DNA from 3 places in the Marinobacter salinisoli genome. Region 1 is predicted to be linked to each of the others. Evidence: predicted binding sites of a transcription regulator. Region 1 holds the regulator's gene; each other region holds the start of a gene.
The links. The regulator sigma-54, encoded in region 1, starts transcription at its own class of promoters, with help from an activator protein. The targets are predictions, from matches to a motif close to ANTGGCATNNANNTTGCTNT.

Region 2: flgB (flagellar basal body rod protein FlgB) is a predicted target of sigma-54. The motif match lies at 5,425-5,444, and genes of this name have one in related genera.
Region 3: flgA (flagellar basal body P-ring formation chaperone FlgA) is a predicted target of sigma-54. The motif match lies at 4,495-4,514, and genes of this name have one in related genera.

Annotation. Positions count from the first base shown of each region.
Region 1 covers NZ_CP071247.1:3,359,609-3,367,148, forward strand. Annotated here, with positions in the region: gene kdsC (3-deoxy-manno-octulosonate-8-phosphatase KdsC) at 1-469, shown strand, start outside; gene lptC (LPS export ABC transporter periplasmic protein LptC) at 466-1,134, shown strand; gene lptA (lipopolysaccharide transport periplasmic protein LptA) at 1,118-1,675, shown strand; gene lptB (LPS export ABC transporter ATP-binding protein) at 1,653-2,378, shown strand; gene LPB19_RS15335 (RNA polymerase factor sigma-54) at 2,536-4,065, shown strand; gene hpf (ribosome hibernation promoting factor) at 4,175-4,483, shown strand; gene ptsN (PTS IIA-like nitrogen regulatory protein PtsN) at 4,568-5,038, shown strand; gene rapZ (RNase adapter RapZ) at 5,067-5,951, shown strand; gene LPB19_RS15355 (HPr family phosphocarrier protein) at 5,959-6,228, shown strand; gene mgtE (magnesium transporter) at 6,324-7,540, shown strand, end outside.
Region 2 covers NZ_CP071247.1:2,863,923-2,871,462, forward strand. Annotated here, with positions in the region: gene flgH (flagellar basal body L-ring protein FlgH) at 1-119, opposite strand, end outside; gene flgG (flagellar basal-body rod protein FlgG) at 177-965, opposite strand; gene LPB19_RS13035 (flagellar basal body rod protein FlgF) at 1,046-1,798, opposite strand; gene LPB19_RS13040 (flagellar hook protein FlgE) at 1,873-3,756, opposite strand; gene LPB19_RS13045 (flagellar hook assembly protein FlgD) at 3,784-4,461, opposite strand; gene flgC (flagellar basal body rod protein FlgC) at 4,481-4,927, opposite strand; gene flgB (flagellar basal body rod protein FlgB) at 4,962-5,360, opposite strand; gene LPB19_RS13060 (nitroreductase family protein) at 5,607-6,161, opposite strand; gene LPB19_RS13065 (Mpo1-like protein) at 6,313-6,624, shown strand; gene LPB19_RS13070 (adenylate/guanylate cyclase domain-containing protein) at 6,626-7,540, shown strand, end outside.
Region 3 covers NZ_CP071247.1:2,768,747-2,776,286, forward strand. Annotated here, with positions in the region: gene LPB19_RS12605 (LysR family transcriptional regulator) at 1-835, opposite strand, end outside; gene LPB19_RS12610 (flavin reductase family protein) at 855-1,472, opposite strand; gene LPB19_RS12615 (MFS transporter) at 1,462-2,667, opposite strand; gene LPB19_RS12620 (CheR family methyltransferase) at 2,672-3,499, opposite strand; gene LPB19_RS12625 (chemotaxis protein CheV) at 3,538-4,467, opposite strand; gene flgA (flagellar basal body P-ring formation chaperone FlgA) at 4,659-5,360, shown strand; gene flgM (flagellar biosynthesis anti-sigma factor FlgM) at 5,527-5,853, shown strand; gene LPB19_RS12640 (flagella synthesis protein FlgN) at 5,861-6,331, shown strand; gene LPB19_RS12645 (pilus assembly protein PilB) at 6,391-7,128, opposite strand; gene LPB19_RS12650 (peptidylprolyl isomerase) at 7,328-7,540, shown strand, end outside.

The DNA.
Region 1 (7,540 bases):
GAGCGACGGCAGGCTTTACTTCAGCGCTAACGGCGACGAACTGAAGGGTTTTAACATTCTGGACGGTCTGGGCCTTAAACAACTCATGGCCGCAGGCATCACCGTCGCCGTTATCACCGGGCGACGCTCACCGCTGACCGAGAAACGGATGAACGATCTCGGCATCAAACACCTCATGCAAGGCCGTGAGGATAAAAAAGTGGCACTGCAGGAGCTGGTCAGCACCATGGATGTGCTGCCGGAACAGATCGCCTACATGGGTGATGACCTGCCCGACCTGCCGGCTATTCGCTACGCAGGCCTGGGCATTACCGTGCCAAACGGCTACTGGCTGGTGCGCCAACACGCGGACTACTGCACTCAGGTCGCCGGGGGCGCGGGGGCCGTCAGAGAAGCATGTGACCTGATCCTGACATCACAGAACAAACTGGACGGCGCTTTGGCAAAATACCTGGAATCGGATGCATGACAAACGGATCTTCACCCGACAGTCTTCAGGACGGCACTCAGGAAACAGACCGGGACACTCCAGAAGGCGGCCTGATAGCCCTGCTCACGCTGGAGAACCGCCCCTGGCTGCGCTCACTGGCACTGATCGCCACCGTCGGGGCGACCCTGTTCCTGCTTTGGCGCAGTGACGAGCGACCGCCCTCTGCCGATGATCGAGCAGAGCTGCGGGGCAACCGGGAGCCCGATGGCTTTGTCGTGAATGGCAGCTATACCTCTTACAACGAGGCCGGCGAGCTGGAAATCCAGTTCACCAGCCCGCGTATTGAACAGTTTGAAGAGGGCAACCTGGCCACCGTTGAGGCCCCAAAAGCCAATATTTTCAGCGAGCAGGCCGGCTCGCCCTGGCAAATCGAAGCCGAAGACGGCAGCCTGCTGCAGAACGAGGGGATATTGTACCTGACCGGCAACGTGCGAGTGTTTCAGCAATTGGGGGAGCGGGAAACCGTCCTGACCACAGAATCCCTCACGCTGGATAACGATCTGGGTATCGTTTACACCGAAGCGCCGGTTACCATAGCCGACAAAATCGGGGTAACCCGGTCCAAAGGTATGAAAGCATGGATCGACGAACGCATTGTGGAACTCAAATCCCAGGTGGAAGGACGTTATGAAACAGGCAAATAAGCGGCTCCGAGGGGCGCTGGCACTCACCTTCGCGCTGACACTTACCGGCCCTGCCGCCGCCTTTAGCCTGGACTCCGACCAACCGATCAGGGTCAGCGCAGACAGCGCCCGGCTGGATGATGGCCAGGGCATAGCCACATACAGCGGCGACGTCGAACTGGTTCAGGGTAAAACCCGCCTGACCGCAGACCGGGTTGTGCTTTACCGGTCCGGAAATGATCTCAACCGGGTGGAAGCCACCGGCAGCCCTGCTCGCTACCAGCAGCCAGCCCGGGACGGATCGGGTGAAACCGATGCGCGGGCGCTTAGTATTAAGTGGTCCGCCTCGGATAATGAACTGACGTTCGAGCGAGACGCCATCATACAGCAGAACGGGAACCTGTTCCGCGGAGAGGTCATTCATTATGATACCGTCCGTCGAGTTGTAACCGCCGAGGGTGGCAGCGAAACCAGCTCCGGTCGAGGCCGTGTCGAAATGGTCATTCAGCCACGTAGCACCAGCAAAAAACAGGGATCCGATGGCAGTTCTGAGAGCCAGTAATCTGGCGAAAAGCTACAAACAGAAAAAAGTGGTTATTGACGTCTCGCTGGAGATTCGCAGCGGCGAGATCGTTGGCCTGCTCGGCCCCAACGGCGCAGGTAAAACGACCTGCTTCTACATGATTGTGGGTCTGGTGCCTGCCGATCATGGCCGCATCACCATCGACGGACAGGACATCACACCCCTGCCCATGCACGGTCGCGCGAGAAAAGGCATTGGATACCTGCCCCAAGAGGCCTCGGTGTTCCGAAAACTGTCAGTACGTGACAACATCATGGCAATCCTGGAAACCCGGAAACGCCTGAGCCGAAGCGAGCGCGAACACAAGCTCGAAGAACTGCTGGAAGAATTCCACATTACCCACATCCGTGACAGCGCCGGCATGGCACTGTCCGGTGGTGAGCGCCGGCGCGTGGAAATTGCCCGTGCACTGGCCATGGAGCCGGCTTTTATCCTGCTCGATGAGCCCTTCGCCGGGGTCGATCCCATATCGGTCAGCGACATCAAACACATTATCCGACACCTCCGGGATAAAGGCATTGGCGTGCTGATTACCGACCACAATGTCCGGGAAACCCTGGACATCTGCGAAACCGCGTATATTGTGTCCGGCGGGCACATTATTGCCTCTGGAAACGCCGAGAGCATCCTCGCCAATCAACAGGTGAAGGAAGTCTATCTCGGGGACGAATTCCGACTGTGACACCCTGCACCAGATTGTCTTGGCAATCGCTACCGAGTAAACTCGGCAAAGAACTTGCTAGCCGGCGAAAATTCCGCAACCGCTGGTCTCATATAGAGTTTTACTACACATTCCGTAATCGCGTGAGCTGATGAGTAACGGATCCTGAACCATGGTGATGAAAGCCTCTTTACAGTTAAAGCTGGGTCAAAGCCTGACGATGACCCCCCAGCTTCAACAGGCGATCCGGCTACTGCAGCTATCTACCCTCGATCTCCAACAAGAGATCCAGCAGGCACTGGAATCCAACCCAATGCTGGAAACGTCGGAAGACGACGACAACCAGCCAGACACCACCAGTGACGACGCTGAAAAGGCCGAGAGCTCCGCTGAGAGCGAAGTAACCGGAGACGCCGCGCCAGACCCCGAGCAAGATTGGGACGAACCGGATACCGGCCCCGACTGGTCCACCGAGAATGACGCACCGGACAACATTCCCGACGATCTCCCGGTAGACACAGCCTGGGACGACATCTATCAATCAGCACCGGCGTCGGCCGCTCGTAACGATGACGAAAATGATCACGACTTCGAGACCCGGAATTCACCGACTGAGACCCTGCACGATCACCTGCTGTGGCAGCTGAACCTGACCCCTCTCAGTGAACGAGACGCAGCTGTTGCCCATGCCCTGCTGGATGCGGTCGATGATCGTGGCTATCTGACCAGCCCGCTGGAAGAAATCCACGCCGGCCTGATGGATGAGCAGGACGAGGATCCGCTGGAACTCGACGAAGTGGAGGCGGTACTGCACCGTCTGCAGCATTTCGATCCGTCAGGCGTATTTGCCCGGGATTTGCAGGAATGCCTGCTTATCCAGCTGAACCAGTTACCACCGGAAACCCCTTGGCTGCCGCAGGCAAGACTGGTTATTACCCACTACATTAACCTGCTGGGCAACCGTGATTACGCGCAACTGCTTCGCCGGAGCCGGCTGAAAGAAGACCAGCTTCGTGACGTGCTCGCCCTGATCACGAATCTCAACCCGCGTCCGGGTGATGTTATCGATCAGGCGGAACCCGATTACGTGATTCCCGATGTAATTGTCCGGAAACACAATGGCCGCTGGCGGGTTGAGCTAAACCCCGAGATTGCACCGCGCATCCGCGTCAATGCGAGCTATGCTTCATTAATAAAGCGGGCGGACAGCAGCGCCGACAATACCTATCTCAGAGATCAGCTGCAGGAAGCCAAGTGGTTCATCAAAAGTCTGCAAAGCAGAAACGAAACGCTGCTGAAGGTGGCTACGCGCATCGTCGAGCACCAGCAGGGGTTTCTGGATCAGGGCGAAGAGGCGATGAAACCGCTCATCCTGTCCGATATTGCGCAGGCGGTGGAAATGCATGAATCGACGATCTCCCGGGTGACCACGCAGAAATACATGCACACTCCCCGGGGTATTTTCGAGCTGAAGTATTTTTTCTCGAGCCACGTCAGTACAGACGAAGGCGGGGAGTGTTCTTCGACGGCCATCCGTGCAATGATCAAGAAACTGATCGCAGCGGAAACACCAAAAAAGCCGTTGAGCGACAGCAAAATTGCGGCCATGCTAGGAGAACAGGGCATCAGGGTGGCGCGACGCACGGTAGCCAAATACCGGGAAGCCATGCACATTCCGCCATCCAACGAACGAAAAAGACTGGTTTAGGGGAATACGGTCTGCCAAGGCTGCCCCTGAACAATTTCGCTGGCGCACACCGCTGCGCTGGCTTTCAGCCCGGCCCATTGGGACGGCATGATGACAACAGGAGACGCCTATGCAACTCAACATTTCAGGCCATCATGTAGAACTGACTCCCGCACTCAAGGATTACGTTTCAGAGAAGTTCGAAAAGCTGGAGCGGCACTTTGATCACATCAACAACTGCCAGGTTACCCTGGAGGTCGAGAAAGTGCGCCAGATGGCGGAAGCAACCATGCATGTGGTTGGTGGTGAAATTCACGCAAAGGCTGAAAATGATGACATGTATGCGGCAATTGATTCCCTGATTGATAAGCTTGACCGTCAGATCCTCAAGCACAAGGAAAAGAACGTGGAGCGAAAGCACGGCAACGGTTCCCGGTAGCCAGAGCTTTCACCAGCATTAGCCAAGAGCGCTGCGGCACGGTTACCCTGCCGCAGCTTTTTTTAACCGACCTGCAGTCGATTCATGAGCGACACATCCCTGACAATTGACAATATCCTTTTGCCCGAACTGACGCTTTGCAAAGTTTCTGCATCAAGCAAGAAACGGGTGCTGGAATTTATTGCCGACCAAATCCATCAGCACGACAGCACGCTCAACGAAAGCCAGATTTTCAATAATCTTGTTGCGCGGGAGCGTCTGGGCAGCACCGGCATTGGCCAGGGCATCGCCATTCCCCACTGCCGGCTCGAAGGGCTCGATCGGGTCATTGGCGTCCTGGTAACCCTGGAGGAGGGTATCGAGTTCGACGCCATCGACAATCAGCCCGTTGACCTTATCTTTGCCCTGATCGTGCCGAAAGAAGCCACCAGCGAGCATCTCGAACTGCTTAGCCAGCTGGCCGAGAAGTTCAACGAACGGATCTTTTGTGACCGGCTTCGCCAATGCGATGCACCCGGCACCCTTTACCAGCAGATGACCGCAACGAATTCGTAACCATCCACTCAGGGAGGCTGAACCCACCATGAAACTGATCGTTGTCAGTGGCAGGTCTGGTTCCGGTAAAAGTACAGCACTCCATGTCCTTGAGGATCTTGGCTATTACTGTATCGACAACCTTCCCATTGGATTGTTGTCGCCCCTGACCCAACAAGCGACCGACCAGGCCAAGCCGGGTCGACTCAGCAAAATGGCCGTCAGCATTGATGCCCGCAACCTGTCTAGCGAGCTGAGCAATTTCGAAGACATTCATGAGCGACTCAAAGGCACCGGTTTGACGGTCGAGGTTATTTTCCTCGATGCGGACGAACAGTCCCTGCTTCAGCGCTTCCACGCGACACGACGCAAGCACCCTCTGAGTGATGAGAAAACCTCCCTCCGGGAAGCCATCCACAACGAAAAGAAATTGCTCGAACCCCTCTCCAAGCTGGCAGACTTGTATATCGACACCACCGGCACCTCGATTTACGAGTTGCGCGACATGGTCAAACAGAGGGTCGTAGGGCGCAAAGATCAGGAACTGGCGCTGCTTTTTCAATCCTTTGGCTTCAAGCATGGCGTGCCACTGGATTCGGACTACGTGTTCGATGTGCGCTGTCTGCCCAACCCCTATTGGGACCACAGCCTGCGAACCTATACCGGCCTGGACCAACCGGTAATCGACTTTCTAGAGCAGGAACCTGCCAGCCGGAAAATGGTTGATGACCTGATCGGTTTTCTTGAGAGCTGGCTTCCGGCGTTTGCCGACAGCAACCGCAGTTACATGACCATTTCGATCGGCTGCACAGGCGGCCAGCACCGTTCGGTGTTTGTCAGTGAGCAACTGCGCGAGCATTTCCAAAAGCGCTACAGCAACGTGCAGGTCCGGCACTCTGAACTCCCGCACCTGCAATTGCCGGAACACAACTGAACTCGCCATGATTCGCCGCCCCATCACCATCATTAACAAGTTAGGCCTGCACGCCCGCGCTACGGCTAAGCTGGTGGCCAAAGCGTCGGAATTCGACAGCAGTGTCCGAATTCACGGCAAAGGCCGGGACGTGGACGCCAAGAACATCATGCAAGTGATGTTGCTGGCCGCCAGCAAGGGTACCGAGGTCGAATTGGTCGCCGATGGGCCCGATGAGGAGGCTGCGGTTGAGGCGCTGACCGACCTCATCAACGATTATTTTGGTGAAGGAGAATAAGGCGCTTCAAGGGCGCAGCATTTACCTGAAAGTCCCCCTCACCAATAGACTCTAACTCCGCTATAATGCAGGCGTTTTCTGACTGCAGGTAATCCATGACCGATATTCTGGAAAAAAGTCAGGCTCGCCAGCGACTCCGCTCCCTGAGTGAAGCCCTCGACAGCGGATCGCTGAAACAGGTCGCCCGGATCCTCAACGGTGGCCTGAGCCCCAGTGATATTGCCCACCTTCTGGAATCGTCCCCTCCGCGCCAGCGCGCCCTGCTCTGGAACCTGGTGGACAAACAACTCGAAGGTGAGGTTCTCCAGTACCTGAGCGATGATATCCGGGGCTATTTCCTGAGCCAGCTGAACGCCCAGGAACTGGCGGATATCATCGAGGACTTTGAGTCCGACGACCTCGCTGACCTTCTGCAACAGTTGCCCGATACCGTTATCCAGGAAGTTCTGGATACCATGGACGAGCAGGATCGTCAGCGGGTAGAGGAAGTCCTGTCCTATCCGGAGGACACCGCCGGCGGTCTGATGAACACGGACACCATCACCGTCCGCCCCGACATCAGCATCGACGTTGTCCTGCGATACCTGCGCAGACACCGCAACCTGCCTCCGATGACCGACAGCCTCATTGTGGTCAGCCGTCGGGATGATTTCATCGGTATGCTGCCCATTACCACCATGCTCGTGTCCAACCCGGCGGCCACCGTGCGGGAAGTGATGGATACAGACATTGAGCCTATCCCGGTTGCTCTGACCGACACCAAGGTCGCAACCCTGTTTGAACGCTACGACCTGATCTCGGCGCCGGTTGTGAATGACGATGGCAAGCTGCTGGGCCGAATCACCATCGATGACGTGGTCGACGTTATCCGCGAGGACGCCGACCACTCCCTGATGAGCATGGCTGGTCTCGACGAAGACGAAGATACCTTTGCGCCCGTGTGGAAAACCACCAAACGGCGTGCCGTTTGGCTCGGGATCAACCTGATTACCGCCTTCATCGCCGCCGGCGTGATCGGGCTGTTTGAGGAAACCATTTCCAAGGTCGTCGCACTGGCGGTGTTAATGCCCATTGTCGCCAGCATGGGCGGCATTGCCGGCAGCCAGACGCTAACCTTGGTGATACGAGGCATGGCCGTAGGCCAAATCAGTGGCGCGAACGTGGGCTGGCTGCTCAACCGGGAGTTTCTCTCTGGCGTCCTGAACGGTTTATTCTGGGCGCTGGTCGTCGCAGCAGCGGCGGCGCTCTGGTTCAATGACCTGCTGATTGGCGGCATCATCGCCGCCGCTCTGGTTATAAATCTGGTCGCGGC
Region 2 (7,540 bases), 500 kb from region 1:
GAGTTGGGTTCCTGTTGCATCATTGCCTGAGCACGAACCGGCGCATAGTGGGGGTCATCCGGCACCGGGCGCGGCCGGTCCATCGCGGTACACCCCTGCAGCAGTATCAAAGCCCCCATCAGTCCCAGTGAGGGCCGGTGCGCCGGTTTCGTGGTTCGAATGATGCGTTTCATGGCTTAACCAATATTCTGAGTGATGAACTGCAGCATCTGATCGGTGGTGGAAACCACCTTCGAGTTCATTTCATAGGCCCGCTGGGTGGTAATCATATTCACCAACTCTTCCACCACCTCAACGTTCGAGGACTCGATGGAACCCTGCTCCACGGTGCCGAGGCCGGCCAGCCCCGGTTCTCCGGCAGCCGGATCACCACTGGCGTTGGTCGCCTTGAACAGGTTGTTGCCGATCGCCTGCAAGCCCTGAGGATTGACGAAGTCCACCAGCGTAACCTGACCGAGGTTCACCGGCGCCGCCTGGTCGTCGGTAATTGCCGTCACGGTGCCGTCCTTGCCGATGGTCACACTGGTGGCGTTTTCCGGTACGTTGATGGCCGGCTCCAGGGCGTAACCATCCGGATTCACAACGTCACCGTTGGCATTCAACTGGAACTGGCCGTCACGGGTGTACGCCACCTGACCATCGGGCATCTGAATCTGGAAAAAGCCGCGACCATTCACCGCCATATCCAGTGGCTGTTCGGTGACTTGCAGGTTGCCCTGGGAAAACTGCTTGGCGGTGCCCACAACCCGCACGCCAGTGCCCAGCTGGAGGCCGGAAGGCAGTTCGGAGTTCTGGCTGCTCATGCCACCGGGCTGACGATTGATCTGGTAGAGCAGGTCCTGAAACACAGCGCGATCACGCTTGAACCCGGTCGTGTTCACGTTGGCCAGGTTGTTTGAAATGGTGGACATGTTGGTGTCCTGCGCGCTCAACCCGGTTTTGCTAACCCAAAGTGCTGGATGCATGGATACTCTCCTCGCCGGGGCGGAATCCTGCGGCGATGTTTTGCCGCTTTCCGCCCTTCAAGCCATTGATTCAGTCGTTATTAGAGGTTCTGCAACAGTCGTGCCGTGGCTTCGGAATTTTCATTGGCCGTGGTCATCACCTTCACCTGCATCTCGTACTGTCGCGACAGCTGCAGGTTGGCAATCATTTCTTCCACCGCATTGACGTTGGAGCTTTCCAGAAACCCGGTTGCTACCCGCAGCGTGCCGTCCACCGGCTCTGCGCCACCAATCGCCTGATCCGGTTTGCGACGCATAAAACCGTCCGGACCTTTTTCCAGGGCCTCGGCCGGCGGGTTCACCAGCTTCAGGCGGTCAACCTCGATTAACTCGCCTGGCGCTCCTCCGACAGGAACCACAGAGATGGTTCCGTCCGCCCCGATCTGAACGTTATCAAACGGCGGCAACGCCACCGGGCCGCCGTTGCCCAACACCAACTCACCACCCGGCATGCGCACCAGACCGTTCACATCAACCTGCAAGCTGCCAGTGCGGGTAAAGACTTCTTGGCCAAGATCGTTCTGAATAGCCAGCCAACCATTCCCATCCAGTGCCACGTCCATTTTCCGGCCGGTTGCCATCAGCGGGCCGGCGGATAAATCGGTACCGGGATTTTCGGTCATGGCGTATGCCCGGGTCGGGTGATGCTCCCCGAAAACCGGCATGCTTCGGGCCTGGGCAAAGTCTTTCTTGAATCCGGCGGTGTTGACGTTCGCCAGGTTGTTGGCATGAGCACGCTGGGCAAACATATTCTGCTTGGCGCCAGACATGCCGATGTAGAGGGCTTTATCCATGGGCAAACTCCTGCCGGAATTTTGACTGTTTACAGTCTTCCTGCAGGAGTTGTGCCAGATTGAGGGGCTAGTTTTTAACGAAGGTTGATGATGGTCTGCGTCACCGCATCAGAGGTTTCAATGGTCTTGGCATTGGCCTGATAGTTACGCTGGGCAATGATCAGATTCACAAGTTCCGCCGATAGATCCACGTTGGACTCTTCGACCGAACTGGCGGTAATCGAGCCAAGGGTGCCGGTGTTCGGCGCGCCAATGACCGGCTGCCCGGATTCAAAGGTTTCCACCCACGAGGTTTCGCCAACCGGCGACAAGCCATTGGTGTTATTGAACGATGCCAAAGCCACCTGGCCCAGCGCCTTGGACTGCCCGTTGGTATAGCGGGCGAACAACACACCTTCATTCGAGACATCGAGACCGGACAGTCGGCCGGTGGTGTAACCATTCTGGCGCTGATCATTAACACCGAAGACGGCGCCGTACTGGGTCGTGTCGCCCAGGTCGATCACGAACGCGGAGCTCGTCGGCGGCTCGGGAATCGGCGTTACAACCTGGGCGCCGGCCAGCGGCGGACCATCGGCGCCGTTCGGCTGGCCACTTTCATCCTTGGGAATCCAGTCGGAAACCACGATTTCCCCTTCCGGATCGCCATCAATGGACTGCAGATTGCCATCCTGGTCGAACCGAGCCGTATAGGGTGTCTGGTCGGTGCCTGCCACCATTTCACCGTCAACCTGAAGGTAGATAGACCATTCGCTGACACCCACACCGTTGCCTGGTGCCGGCTCTTTCACAAAGAACTGGGTCAGTTCGTGGGGATTACCCAGGCTGTCGTAGATGGTGGTCGACGTGGCATGGTTGTAGGTGCGCTGATCCAGAGGATTGAACGCATTGGTGATCCGGATCGGCGAAGCATTGAAAGCGGTCTCGAAATTGCCATCCGCCGGGTCGTCGATCCCGGCGACAATCCGGTCCGCGGTCACGTTCACATCACCGACAACCTGAACCGGACCTACATTTGTGGCGCCATCACTGTAGGAGTAATCCAGCGTCTCGCCCTGATTGTGAATAATCCGCAGCACATCGTTACCGGCACCGTCATCCACGACGGATGCCGAAATGGCCGTTTCGCTGGAATCGTTGATAGCGCCTGCCAGATCCTGCAGCGACGACACACCACTGGTATCCAGGGTCAGCGGGCTACCGTTGATATTCAGGCTGAAAGAGAATGAGCCGCCACTGATGTAGGCATCAGTCAACCCGTTGAGCTCAGCAGTTGTGGTCGCCGATGCACTCAGCCCGTTAACAGCATTCAACGCCGAAACCGCGTCACGGGCGGAGGCCGCCGGGTCAATCGCCACCGAGTCAGCCGGTGTGCCGTCAGAGTACTGGACCGTGAAAGTTTCGCCCTGCAAACCGGTCACGCTCAACGGGCCGATATCCCTTACCCGGTTCTCAAGCACAGATTCACGGGAATCCAGATTCAGATCGGACTGCAAATTCGTGGTACGACGCGGTGCCAGGTTGTCGGTCTGAACCTGCAGATCGCCACGAACCCCGGACAGATTGCCGTCGTCATCGGCAACGTAACCCTGCACACGCATGTTCTGGTTGTTGGTGACGTAGCCATTCTTGTCGATACCGAACTGACCGGCACGGGAATAACGGATTTCGCCACCATTATTGAGCACGAAAAAACCATCACCACTGATGGCCATATCCAGACCATTGTCAGTGAAACTGATGTTGCCTTGACCGAAGGATTGCGCCACGTCCTGCACCCGCACACCACCACCAATGGCGTTGCTGCCGGCACTCAGGAAGCCACTGGCGTAGAGGTCGCCGAACTGCACGTCGCTGCTTTTAAAACCGACGGTACTGGCGTTTGCGATGTTGTTGCCAGTGACATCAAGATCGACCGATGCCGCCCGAAGGCCGCTGAGCCCCGTGTTAAAAGCCATAATTCACCTCTTTTCTGACACCGGTTATTAGTTGATTTGTTGTACTTCAGAGAGGGCAATGGAGCCCATGCCAGCCAGATTCAAAGTCACCGAGCCGTTACGCCCCAGCGAGACGCTGTCGACATTGGCGCTGACCATAGTGCCGAGCTGAAGGGTACCTTCCGGGTAGGAAGCCTCAGCCACGATCCGGTAGGGTCCGGGCGGCAATGGGTTGCCGTTACCATCCTGGCCATCCCAGCTAAAGGACGTTACGCCGGCCGGCGCGCTGCCCAGATCCATCTGCCGGACAAGCTCCCCACTCTGGCTCTGAACAGACAGGCGCAGGCCTCCCGTGGAAGCCGGCACCTGAATGGTGCCACTGACCTCACCTTCCGCCCCCAGCACACCCACACCCGAGGGCGCGAGCACTGATTTGCCCACCATCGCAGAGGCCTGCAGCGCCTGGGTGGAACGGAACTGGCCGACCACATCATCAACCCGGCCCGAGAGTTTCTGCATTTCCTCAAGGGAGCTGAACTGTGCCAGCTGAGAAATAAACTCACCGTTATCCTGCGGCTCCAGCGGATTCTGGTTCTTCAGCTGCGCGAGCATCAGTTCCATGAACTCGTTGCGCCCCAGCTCACTGTTTCCGCCTGCGTCATCACGCCGCTGCAGCTGGTACTGGCTCAGGACATCCGATGCGTTACCTACATTACCTACGCTCATTTTGTTGGTCCTCGCCGACTCACTGCTGACCCAGGGTCAGAATTCGCTGCATCATGGACTTGGCGGCATTCATGACGTCCACATTCATCTGAAAGCTGCGGGACGACGACATCATGTCCGCCATTTCGTCAACCACATTCACATTTGGATAGAACACATATCCATCTTCGTTTGCCGCCGGATGATTCGGCTCATAACGCATCTGCAGATCTTCCTGACTTTCAACAATGCCTTCGACCCGTACCCCGGCTCCCTGCTCCGGGTTCAAAACCCCAAACCCCGCTCCATTTGGGTTCAGCATGGCCTGATGAACGGCAGAAAATACCGGTTTTCTGGCCCGATAGGTGGTTTCAGTGCTTGAGCTGGCCGTTTCGGCATTGGCAATATTCGAAGCCGTGGTGTTCAGCCGCAGGGACTGGGCGGTCATGCCAGAACCGGCGATGTCGAAAATGCTACCCAATGACATGTTTGCTCTCCTTAATCATTCGCGTCGCTGCGGCTCATTCGCCTTTCAGAGCCTTGGTAAGGCCGCTGAACTTGCTGTTCAGAAACTGGAAACTCGCCTGGAAATCCATGGCGTTGCGCATGAACCGGCTTTGCTCTGCCTGGGCATCCACGGTGTTGCCATCGATCGAGGGCTGTTGCGGGTTGCGATACATCAGGCTGCTATCCGAAGCACTCAGGGAAGTGTCCATGTGCCGGTCGTCGGTGCGATTCATCGCAAAGCCACTGGTCGATTCCTGCGCCCGCTGCATCATTGCCTTGAAATCGACATCTCTGGCCTTGAAGCCCGGCGTGTCGGCATTCGCAAGGTTGTTTGCCAGCACTTCAGCCCGCTTTACCCGGGTTTGCAACGCCTGCTCGTGAATACCGAGCGCCTTGTCAAAGGAAATTGCCATAAAGCCTCCTGAATCTGCATCCGCATGCCGACAAGCCTTGCCGGTGATGCGCTTTGCTTAGACTCAAGCAATCAGAATGCCAAAACTTCCAAAAGAGCGAGAGCTCACTAATTCCGGGGCTTTGACAGGGATAGGGCGCGGAGCAGATCAACTCTGAAAGAGGAAATGGATTGGAAAAACGGCAAACTGGTGCCCTTGCCGCCACAGCCGAATCATCAGCGCCGGCGGCAAGTCAGCGGACCAACTCTAGCCCGGCCACCGGCTAACGAATTCATCAACCTCCGGCCGGGGCACCCTGGGCTTCTCAGCGACAACAGTACCGGTGTAGAGGAAGCCGATAATCTTCTCTTCGGAGGCCAGACCCAGGCCCCCGGCAACCTCCGGGTTATAGGCCACATCTCCGGTTCGCCACATCACCCCAAATCCGGCCTCCTGCAGCGCCAGGGCCAGGAAACTCATACCGGTCGCCGCTGACATCACCTGCTCGATTTCCGGAACCTTCGGATGAACCTTCGGCGAGGCAATGCCGACAATCACCATCGGCGCGCGCCCCGGCGCCTTGCGAAGCTTCGCCAGTTTCGCGGCATCGTCAGGATCGCCGCACGATGAGGCAAACAACTCACCAAGCGCGCCCAACCCATCACCCTCTATCACCAGGTAACGCCAGGGACGCAACAGTGCATGATCCGGAGCCCTGGCAGCACAGGCGAATGCTCGGTCCAAAACCTGCTGGTCCGGGGCCGGCGCCTGCAGCCTCGGTTCGGAAGATCGGTTAAGAAGAAATTCACTTACTGAAGTCATATCGTCTCGCCGGTTACTAAAGGATCAAATTCAACAACACGACAACACATGAATGCCGATTGCGTAAATTGTGAGTTACTTGTAATGCTGATAATCTTTAAACAATAGAAAATCAATCCAAAAAAAATATAAGCAGCCCGGACATAGCCCCATGAGTGACGCTCAGAGTTTCCGCAATTTTGCAGAATTCTATCCGTACTATCTGGAAGAGCACAGCGATGTCACCTGCCGGAGGCTGCACTTTGTCGGTAGCTTGCTGGTTCTGATCGTTGGTGCCTGGGCGCTGGTAACTGGCAAGTTTATCTGGTTGCTCAGCTTACCGTTAATTGGCTATGGCTTTGCCTGGGTTGGGCACTTCAAGTTCGAGAAAAACCGCCCTGCAACCTTCAAGCATCCCTTTTATAGCCTGATGGGAGACTGGGTAATGTTCAAGGATATGCTGGTTGGCAGGATTCGTTTCTAACATGCTCAGTACTCCGGCAGAATTACGGGCCACGACCAGCGCCCCCAGCAAACCCATGGGCTCCGACCATCATACGGTCGCGATTCCGCCGATGCCGGATTACAACGGCCGGGCCTTGGCCTACACAGCTGCGGCAGCCATGATCGTTACAGGCGTGCTGCAAAATGCCTTTCACCAATGGCAGCTGTGGCTGGTGGTTGCCGCCTTCGTCTGGCCGCACCTGGCCTACCTGCTTACCCGTCGCACGTTTTTACGGAAGTCGCCGCGCATTCGGCAGAAGATGCTGATTTTTGACTGCGTGGTGGGCGGTGCCTTTGTTGGCTGCATTGGCCTCGTTGCCATTCCATCGGCGTCCGTCGCACTGATGCTTATGTTCAGTTGCCTGATCGTCGGGGGCATTCGCCAGTGGATGCTGGGCACCGGCTTTCTTGTCGCAACCACGGCAGCAACCCTGGCGGTTGCCGGTGGCCCGGCGGAGAACTTTCATGCCCCGCTGTTAACCAGCATCGTTTCAATATTGGCAACGGGCATCTACATCTGCGTCACTGCCTACTACTCTCATCAGCAGGCCCAGGCCCTGATGCTGGCCAAAACCCAGATCCAGAATCAGCGAGAGCAGTCCATCGCCCTGTCCCATAAGTTGTCCAAGTACCTGTCTCCTCAGGTCTGGCAGTCCATCTTTACCGGGGAACGGGATGTTCGCCTCGAAACCCAGCGCAAAAAACTGGTCGTGTTCTTTTCCGACATCAAGGGCTTCACGGAGCTGTCCGAAGAGATGGAGCCCGAGGCGCTGACCGAACTGCTCAATCACTACTTCAATGAAATGTCCGAAGTGGCCCTCAAATATGGCGGCACCATCGACAAATTCGTGGGCGACTCCATCATGGTGTTCTTTGGCGACCCCACCAGCCGGGGG
Region 3 (7,540 bases), 590 kb from region 1:
TGCTACGTGTGATGGCAAAGAGCGCCTCCTTTACTTCGTCAATGGAGGCGATTTCTTCGACCTGGTATTGGCGGCAAACCTCATCACGGATTGCCGTAGGCGCGGCAAACACACCAAGACCCTGGCTGCCGAATACCTTTACCAGCGCGCTGTCATCAATACGCGCAACGATTTCCGGGGTAACACCGTTAATGGAAAGCCAGTCCATCAGGTTTTTGAAGTACGGCGCGTCGGCTGTGGTTGCCAGCATGGGGGCGCCATTCAACGACTGAGGGAATCCTTGCTTCAGCGGCTGCGCCAGGCAACTGGAACCAAACAGACTGACCGTCGACCCTGCCAGGGGATGAACTGCAAAGCCGCCTTGATCTTCAACCTGGGGTACCCAGTCCGTCAGGACGACATCCAGTTCCTTGCGTTTCAGGCGTAAAATCAAGTCTTCGGTATTGCCAGTCAGGCAATTCAGCCGGACCGGCCGCTGCAGATTCATCGCCGGCTGCAGCAGGCTGTAGGCAATGAGCTTATGAATGGAAGCAGAGACACCGGCAGAGAGCGTCAGAGGGCGATCCGAAGGGTCAAGCCGCACCACGTCGTTCAGTTCGCTGGTGAGCGCGAAGATCTCGTCCGCGTATCCCAGGACAGTACGCCCCAGATCGGTCAGGTGCAGCCGGCGCCGTTCCCTTTCGAACAACAACCCGCCGAGGGACGATTCGAAAGTCGCCAGCTGGCCACTTAATGTCTGCGGCGCCAGGTCCAGCACCTCACTGGCGCGGGCGATCGTACCTTCGCGGCTGATCATCCAGAAATAGTACAGGTGCCTGAGATTCAGCTGATCCACCCGGTTTCCCTCCCCGTCGTCAGCTCGGTCTTGGAATGGTAAGAATATCACCGAAGGTGACGTATTCATTGGCTCCCAGCCGGCCAATGGGATCAATTTCCCGCGCATCCATCACGGTTCGCGACTTTTCGTCCTTGCCGACCGCCCGATCCGCCACAAAAATGCTTTTTACCAGCCCAAAAACCAGACTTTGCGGCGCCGCACCAATTTCTTTTATTTCATGCAGCTCGCAGGCCAGTGCCACCGGGCAATCCTTCAGGCGGGGCAGCCGGAAACCGTCGAATTCCACCAGATCAAGATTGAGTCGCGCCAGCTCGGATTCGCCGTGCGGCAGTGTCCGGGAGGTCTCGGTCACCGCACTGGCCATCGCCCGGTTCGCGATATGGACAACAAACTCCTGCCGCTCCTCGATATTCACCCGAGTATCCTTGAATGACTTGTCGGTTGGCTTTCTGCCCACCGAGAGCATGATCAGTGGCGGGTTACTCGTAATCGGCGTGAAGAATGAAAAGGGGGCCAGGTTGAAGTCGCCCTCGGGATTCTCACTGAGCACCCACGCAACTGGCCTCGGAATGACCGTTTGCGTCAGCGCGTGGTAGACATCGGCGGAGTTCATGCCTTCAAAATCAATAATCATCCTTTGCTCCTTGCTTTGCCGGCTCCGGTGAGCGGGCATGAGTGAGCCACAGAGCCATTAACACGCCATGCAGGATCACAAACGGAATCGCCACCACCACCAGACCATCCCAGCCCATGGCGGCGAGCACGGCACCGGCCGACAATGCAGCGGTTGCCTGCGCTCCAAATACCACCGTATCGTTGATGCCCTGCACGCGGAAACGCTCTTCCTCTCTATAACCGTCAGGCAGCAATGCCGTCCCCCCGACGAACAGAAAATTCCAGCCAACCCCCAGCATCAGCAGCGCACCGAGATAATGGTGGAAACTGATGCCACTTGCCGCGAGCCCTATGCACCCGACGTACAGTAACAACCCCGTTATCATGAGAACGGGAATCCCGATGACACGGGTGAGCCAGCCGCTGACCAGCGAGGGCAAGTACATCGCCATGATGTGAAGCTGAATGACACGTTTGGCGTCGTCGAGATCGTGCTGGGCAATCTCCGTCATGCTCAGGGGGGTGGCGGTCATGATGAAGCTCATCACCGCATAACCCACGGCGGCGGAGCTCATCGCTGCCAGCACCAGAGGGCTTTTCAGGATTTCGAGCGTGGGACGACCGCCCGTAACGGATCCGTGCGAGGTCAGCTCAGCCTGACCTCGATATCCCGCACCGAGAACCATCAGTGCCGCAGCCTGAGCCGCGGCAAGTGCGAGCCAGCTGGTCAGAAAGGGAAAGGCCTCATTCCCGCCGGCACCCAGCCCGGCGATTTCCGGCCCCAACCAGGCGGCAATTAATCCCCCGAACAGAACCCTTGACGCGGCGCTGCCACCCAGCTCTGGCGGTACCGATTCCATGGCAGCAAAGCGGTACTGATGAACTACAGCCAAACCCGTTCCGGCGCCAAAAGCCGCAAAGCACAGCAGGCCGAAACTGCCCAGCCAGGAGGCCATCGCCCCAACGAGGCTGAAGCCGACCCCAATGGCCGCACCGAGCAACATGACCCGTTTTCTGCCCAGACGCGAGGTCAGCCAGGCGGCGGGCCGGACCGCCAGCACCGTGCCCACAACCACGAGCCCTACCGGCAGCGTGGCCCATTGAGGGTCTGAGGCCAGCAGTCGTCCCTGGATACTTCCGATGAAAACAATAAACGGCGCCGTGCACAGGGCCAAGGCCTGGCTTGCGACGAGGATCCAGACATTCAGCGGCATAGGCTTATTTCTTCCGGTAGATGATGCCCGGATGACACTGGACCATTTCGTACAGGTCTGACAGGCCATTGAGCGACTCGGAAGCCCCCAGTATCAGGTAACCTCCGGGGTTCAAGGTGGCGTGAATACGCTTGAGAATGTCTTTCTTGAGATCCGCCGAGAAGTAGATCAACACGTTCCGGCACAGCACAACGTCAAACTTGCCCAGCACAAAGCGGTCCAGAAGGTTAAGAAGCTTGAACTCGACCATGCCTTTGAGTTCGGGATTGATCTGCCAGCCGCCATTGGGTGACGGCTTGAAGAACAGTTTCTGACGGTCAGGTGACAAGCCCCGGCCGATGGCAAGCATTTCATATTCGCCCCGCCTGGCCACCTCGAGGACGCTTTTGGAAATGTCGGTTGCCGTAATCCTGACATCGCGCAACTTCCCGGGGCGCTGACGACGATACTCTGCCACCGTCATAGCAACTGAATACGGTTCCTGCCCGGTTGAACAGGCGGATGACCAGATGCGAATCGGTTGATTGCCTTTGCGGTCTGCCAGTTCTGGAAGTAGTTTGTCCTGGAGGATGCGAAACGGGTGATTGTCGCGAAACCAAAGGGTCTCGTTGGTTGTCATTGCATCAATCACCACCTCACGAAGCGCCCCCCGGCCGTAGCGCTGCAACTGCGACAGCAACTCGCCGAGTGATTCCAGTTCATGCTCTTCGAGGATCCTGCGCAGGCGGCTCTTGACCAGATACTGTTTGTTCTCGCCCAACAAAATACCGCAGGCATCCTGCAGGAATGTTTTGAACGCTTCGTATTCCTGAGGAGTAATGTCAGCTTTCATGTAAGCTCTGTAGTGTGGTCAGCCAGCGCCCATGCCATTCAACGCTGATCGACTATGTCCATCACCCGTTCGGCCAGTTCGTCCGGCCCGAACTTCGCAACAAAATCATCCGCACCCACCTTTTGCACCATGGCTTTGTTGAACACGCCACTCAAGGAGGTATGCAGCAGGATATACAGCCCATTGAGCGCTGAATCGTTCTTGCAGCGGCTAACCAGCGTGTAGCCGTCCATCTCAGGCATTTCCACGTCAGAAATCACCAGGGACAAATGATCCGTGGCCTTCGATCCGTCACGGGTAATTTCTTTCAGGTATGCCAATGCCTGCTTTCCGTCGTTCTTGGTCACCACCGGCATACCGATGGCGGCCAGACAACGCTCAATCTGCCGTCGAGCAACTGCCGAGTCATCAACGACAAGCACCGGAAGCTGGCCCGCGTCCTGCGCCGAACGCTTGCTCAAAACTTCGGGCGAAACATCTTCCCGCAGCGGCGATACTTCTGCAAGAATCTTCTCTACATCAATGATTTCGACCAGCTTTTCATTAAGCTTGGTGACCGCCGTCAGGTAAACGTCTTTACCACTCCCCCGGGGCGGAGGAACGATATCTTCCCAGTTAAGATTCTTGATCTCGTCCACACCCGCCACCAGCAGGCCCTGGGTCTTGCGATTGTACTCGGTAATAATCACAAAGCTGCTGGCGACGCTCTCCGGGGGTATCGGCGGCAGGCCGATTGCCATACTCAGGTCGATTACCGGCAAGGTCTGACCCCGAATGGAAGCCACACCACGAACCACGGATTGGCTTTTGGGAATTGAAAACAATTTCGGGCACAGCAGTACTTCTCTCACCTTGAAGACGTTAATGCCATACAGCTGCTGGCCACGAAGCCTGAACAGCAATAATTCAAGACGGTTCTGCCCCACCAGCTGAGTTCGCTGGTCAACGCTGTCCATTACCCCTGCCATGCCTGATCTCCAGCACTGCCGGTTTGCCCCGGCACACAAATTGCTTTTTCTTGTTTTGGTAAAACGGCAAGCGACAAAAATGCGTCGGTCCGTTGGCCACGATTCAATGTATCGGCCGATTTCTGTAAAGCCTTAATGTCGAAGCTGGCCCAATCAACGTGCCAGCACCAGCATAAAGTAAAGCGGGATCTATGCGCATCACTAAATTGAGCCTGACACTCCTTGCTTTCCTGATCGCCTCGCCGGCACACGGAAAGACCTCAGCGACGGAAATCCAGCACGCGGCGCAAGCCTTTCTGGAAAGGTTCGCCCTGGCCCAGGAAGAAAAAGGCTACTCAGTAACTTTCGCGACCGGCTCCGTCGATAATCGAGTGGCCCTCGCCGATTGCGACAGAGAGCTCGCCGTGGACTTCACCGGGGATCCCTGGAAGTCTGAACACCCCTCGGTGCAGGTCGCGTGTCACGGCGAGCGCCCCTGGCGAATGTTTGTGACAACCAAAGTATCCATACAGGGTCCGGCCCTGGTTGCTGCCCGCCCCTTGGCGCGCGGTGAACGTTTGTCCCGGGCATTGGTCACAACCAGGACGATGACCGTGAACGCCAGCCGTCGGGGCGTACTGAAAGATTTTTCCGATGTTGAGGGCATGAACATTCGGCGCGCGATGAATGCCGGCACACTGATCACCCCCGACATGCTATCAGCCCCGGATGCCATTCAGCGCGGTGATCACGTGGTGATTGTAGCCCGCAGTGGTAACTTCAGCGTGCGCTCCAGAGGCAAGGCGCTATCAAGTGGTGCCATCGGTGAACAGATAATGGTCGAAAACCTGACCTCGGCGCGCACCATTCGGGCTAACGTTGTGGCCCCCGGGCGTGTGCAAGTCACCATGTAAAGTATAAAAAGCAGGCAGAACGTTGCCGACCGGCAAGACACTGCCGCTTTATAAACAGTATTTTAAAATTTTTTCCTAAAGTTATCGCTTTTGCTGCCGTAACATAGGTTGATACTCCAATCATTCGCATAAGTTATGCGATTAAACAGGCAAGCAGGTACCCAATATGTCAGTTGACTTCAATGGAATTGGCCCCGGCCAGGTCAACACACAGAAGAACCCGGCCGACAAATCCACAGGCTCCGCCAAGGCACAGCCCACCGTCAACGAACAAGCCCGCAATCAGGGGGCCGCTGCAAGCGGTGACAGCGTGAGCCTGAGCAACCAGGCAAAGAACCTGAAGCAGATCGAACAGAGCCTGGCTGACCTCCCTGAGGTGGACGACAACCGTGTCGAGAAGATTCGCTCCGCCTTGGAAAACGGCACATATAAAGTCGACGCTGAAAAGCTGGCCCAGAAAATGCTTGAGATGGATAAAGGCATTTTTGGGTGAGTGAGCAATGGCCGCAACTGATGATCTGAAACATCTTCTGAACGAAGATGTCCGTCAACTCGATGAACTGGCGGACCTACTTGCGAATGAAAAGGCCTGCCTGGCCTCATCGGATGTGCCCGCCCTTCAGCCCCTCACCGAGGCCAAGTCGCGCCTTCTGGGAGAAATACGGGAACGCGCCAAGAAAAAGATCCACCTGCTGGTTGCCATGGGATACACGCCTCAGCACGGCGCGCCGTCCCAGTTTATTCAGGCAGCGGGGATGGCCGAGATCTTCGAACTCTGGAAGCAGGCTGACACTCAGATGAAAGCGTGCCAGGCCCTGAATCAACGCAACGGGCGTGTCGTGGGCCACCTTCAGAAGCGACTCGGCCGACTGAAGGATATCTTACGCGGCACGGCAACGCAGCCCAAACTTTACGGAGAGCGAGGCGAAAGGACGTCTGTTTCCAGCCGAACGGTACTGGCGAGCGCCTGACATCAAACCCGGACAGATCAAAACACGCCCGCAGCTGCGGGCGTTTTTTTGGTCTTTCGCTAGTGAGTGTAGATCGTCATATTTGATGCTGAATCAAAGCGGATGTCCGTCATGGTCACATTTCCCATCGACGGCCCCCGGCTTCCAGTGACCCGTATGTTCTCCAACCGAATCTGCTCGATCCTTTCTGGCAACGTCAGCGTCAAACCTCCATCCTCTCGCAGCGTAAATCGCGGTTCTCCTTCCCGATAATGAACGCCGTAAATGGAAAGGCTGGAATCGAGGAAGTTTAAAATAGGCACAAAGATATTCGCCGTGAACTTGAGGGCTTCAATGGCATCAGCATCAATCTCAACTCGATCGCTGGCCGCTTCGTCAACCATCGCAGAAATCGATGCGAGCTGGCCAATCAGCCGGTTGTCCGCCTGCCCCGAGATGCCCGCCATTTCATCCTCACTCATCGGCATCAGCCCGGTCGCGTGGAATTCGCCAACCTCATCCATCCGCGCTTGAGTGCCAGAGTTGTGATTGGCCGCAAAACTCACCAGAGGCTGAAGCGGGAGGGCGACGACAGCCACCAGGGCCGCCGCGTTGCGGTACCGTGACTGATGCTTGAGCACACGCTTGAGGTCTTTCTCGGTAATCCACCCCGCGTCCACGAGCACTTCACCGAGCCGCTCCCCGGTTTCCCGCTGTATATGGAGGGCATCGTCAAGCTGGCTGTCGGACAGATAACCCCGATTGACCAGAAGCCGACCCAGACGAGACTTTTCCTCAAATCCCCGGTGGATATTCACACGATTCTCCTTACCGCTCTGGAAACCGTACAACGCGGCCCGGTATGGATGTGTGTGGGTTTACCGCTGAATACACTCAGCAAATATAGGCCAGCCAGCGAAAACCGCTCAGCTTCTGCTAACATCGTGATTCCGACACCCATTGTCTGGATAATGTCTCCGCTACTGACAACTCAGCCAACAAGAGAGAGCCGCCAATATGCTGAACCACCTGATACCGGTGCAGAAACTCTTCACAACCCTGATCGCATTTTTTATCGCTTTCGTTCCGATCGGTGCAGCGCAGGCAGAAAACAACGAACCGGCGGGGAGTGAATCGCTGCCCCAAGTCCGGATTGTCACCAACCATGGCCCCATTTTGCTGCAGTTGAGGCCCGATGTAGCGCCTGAAACCGTCAAGAACTTTCTATCT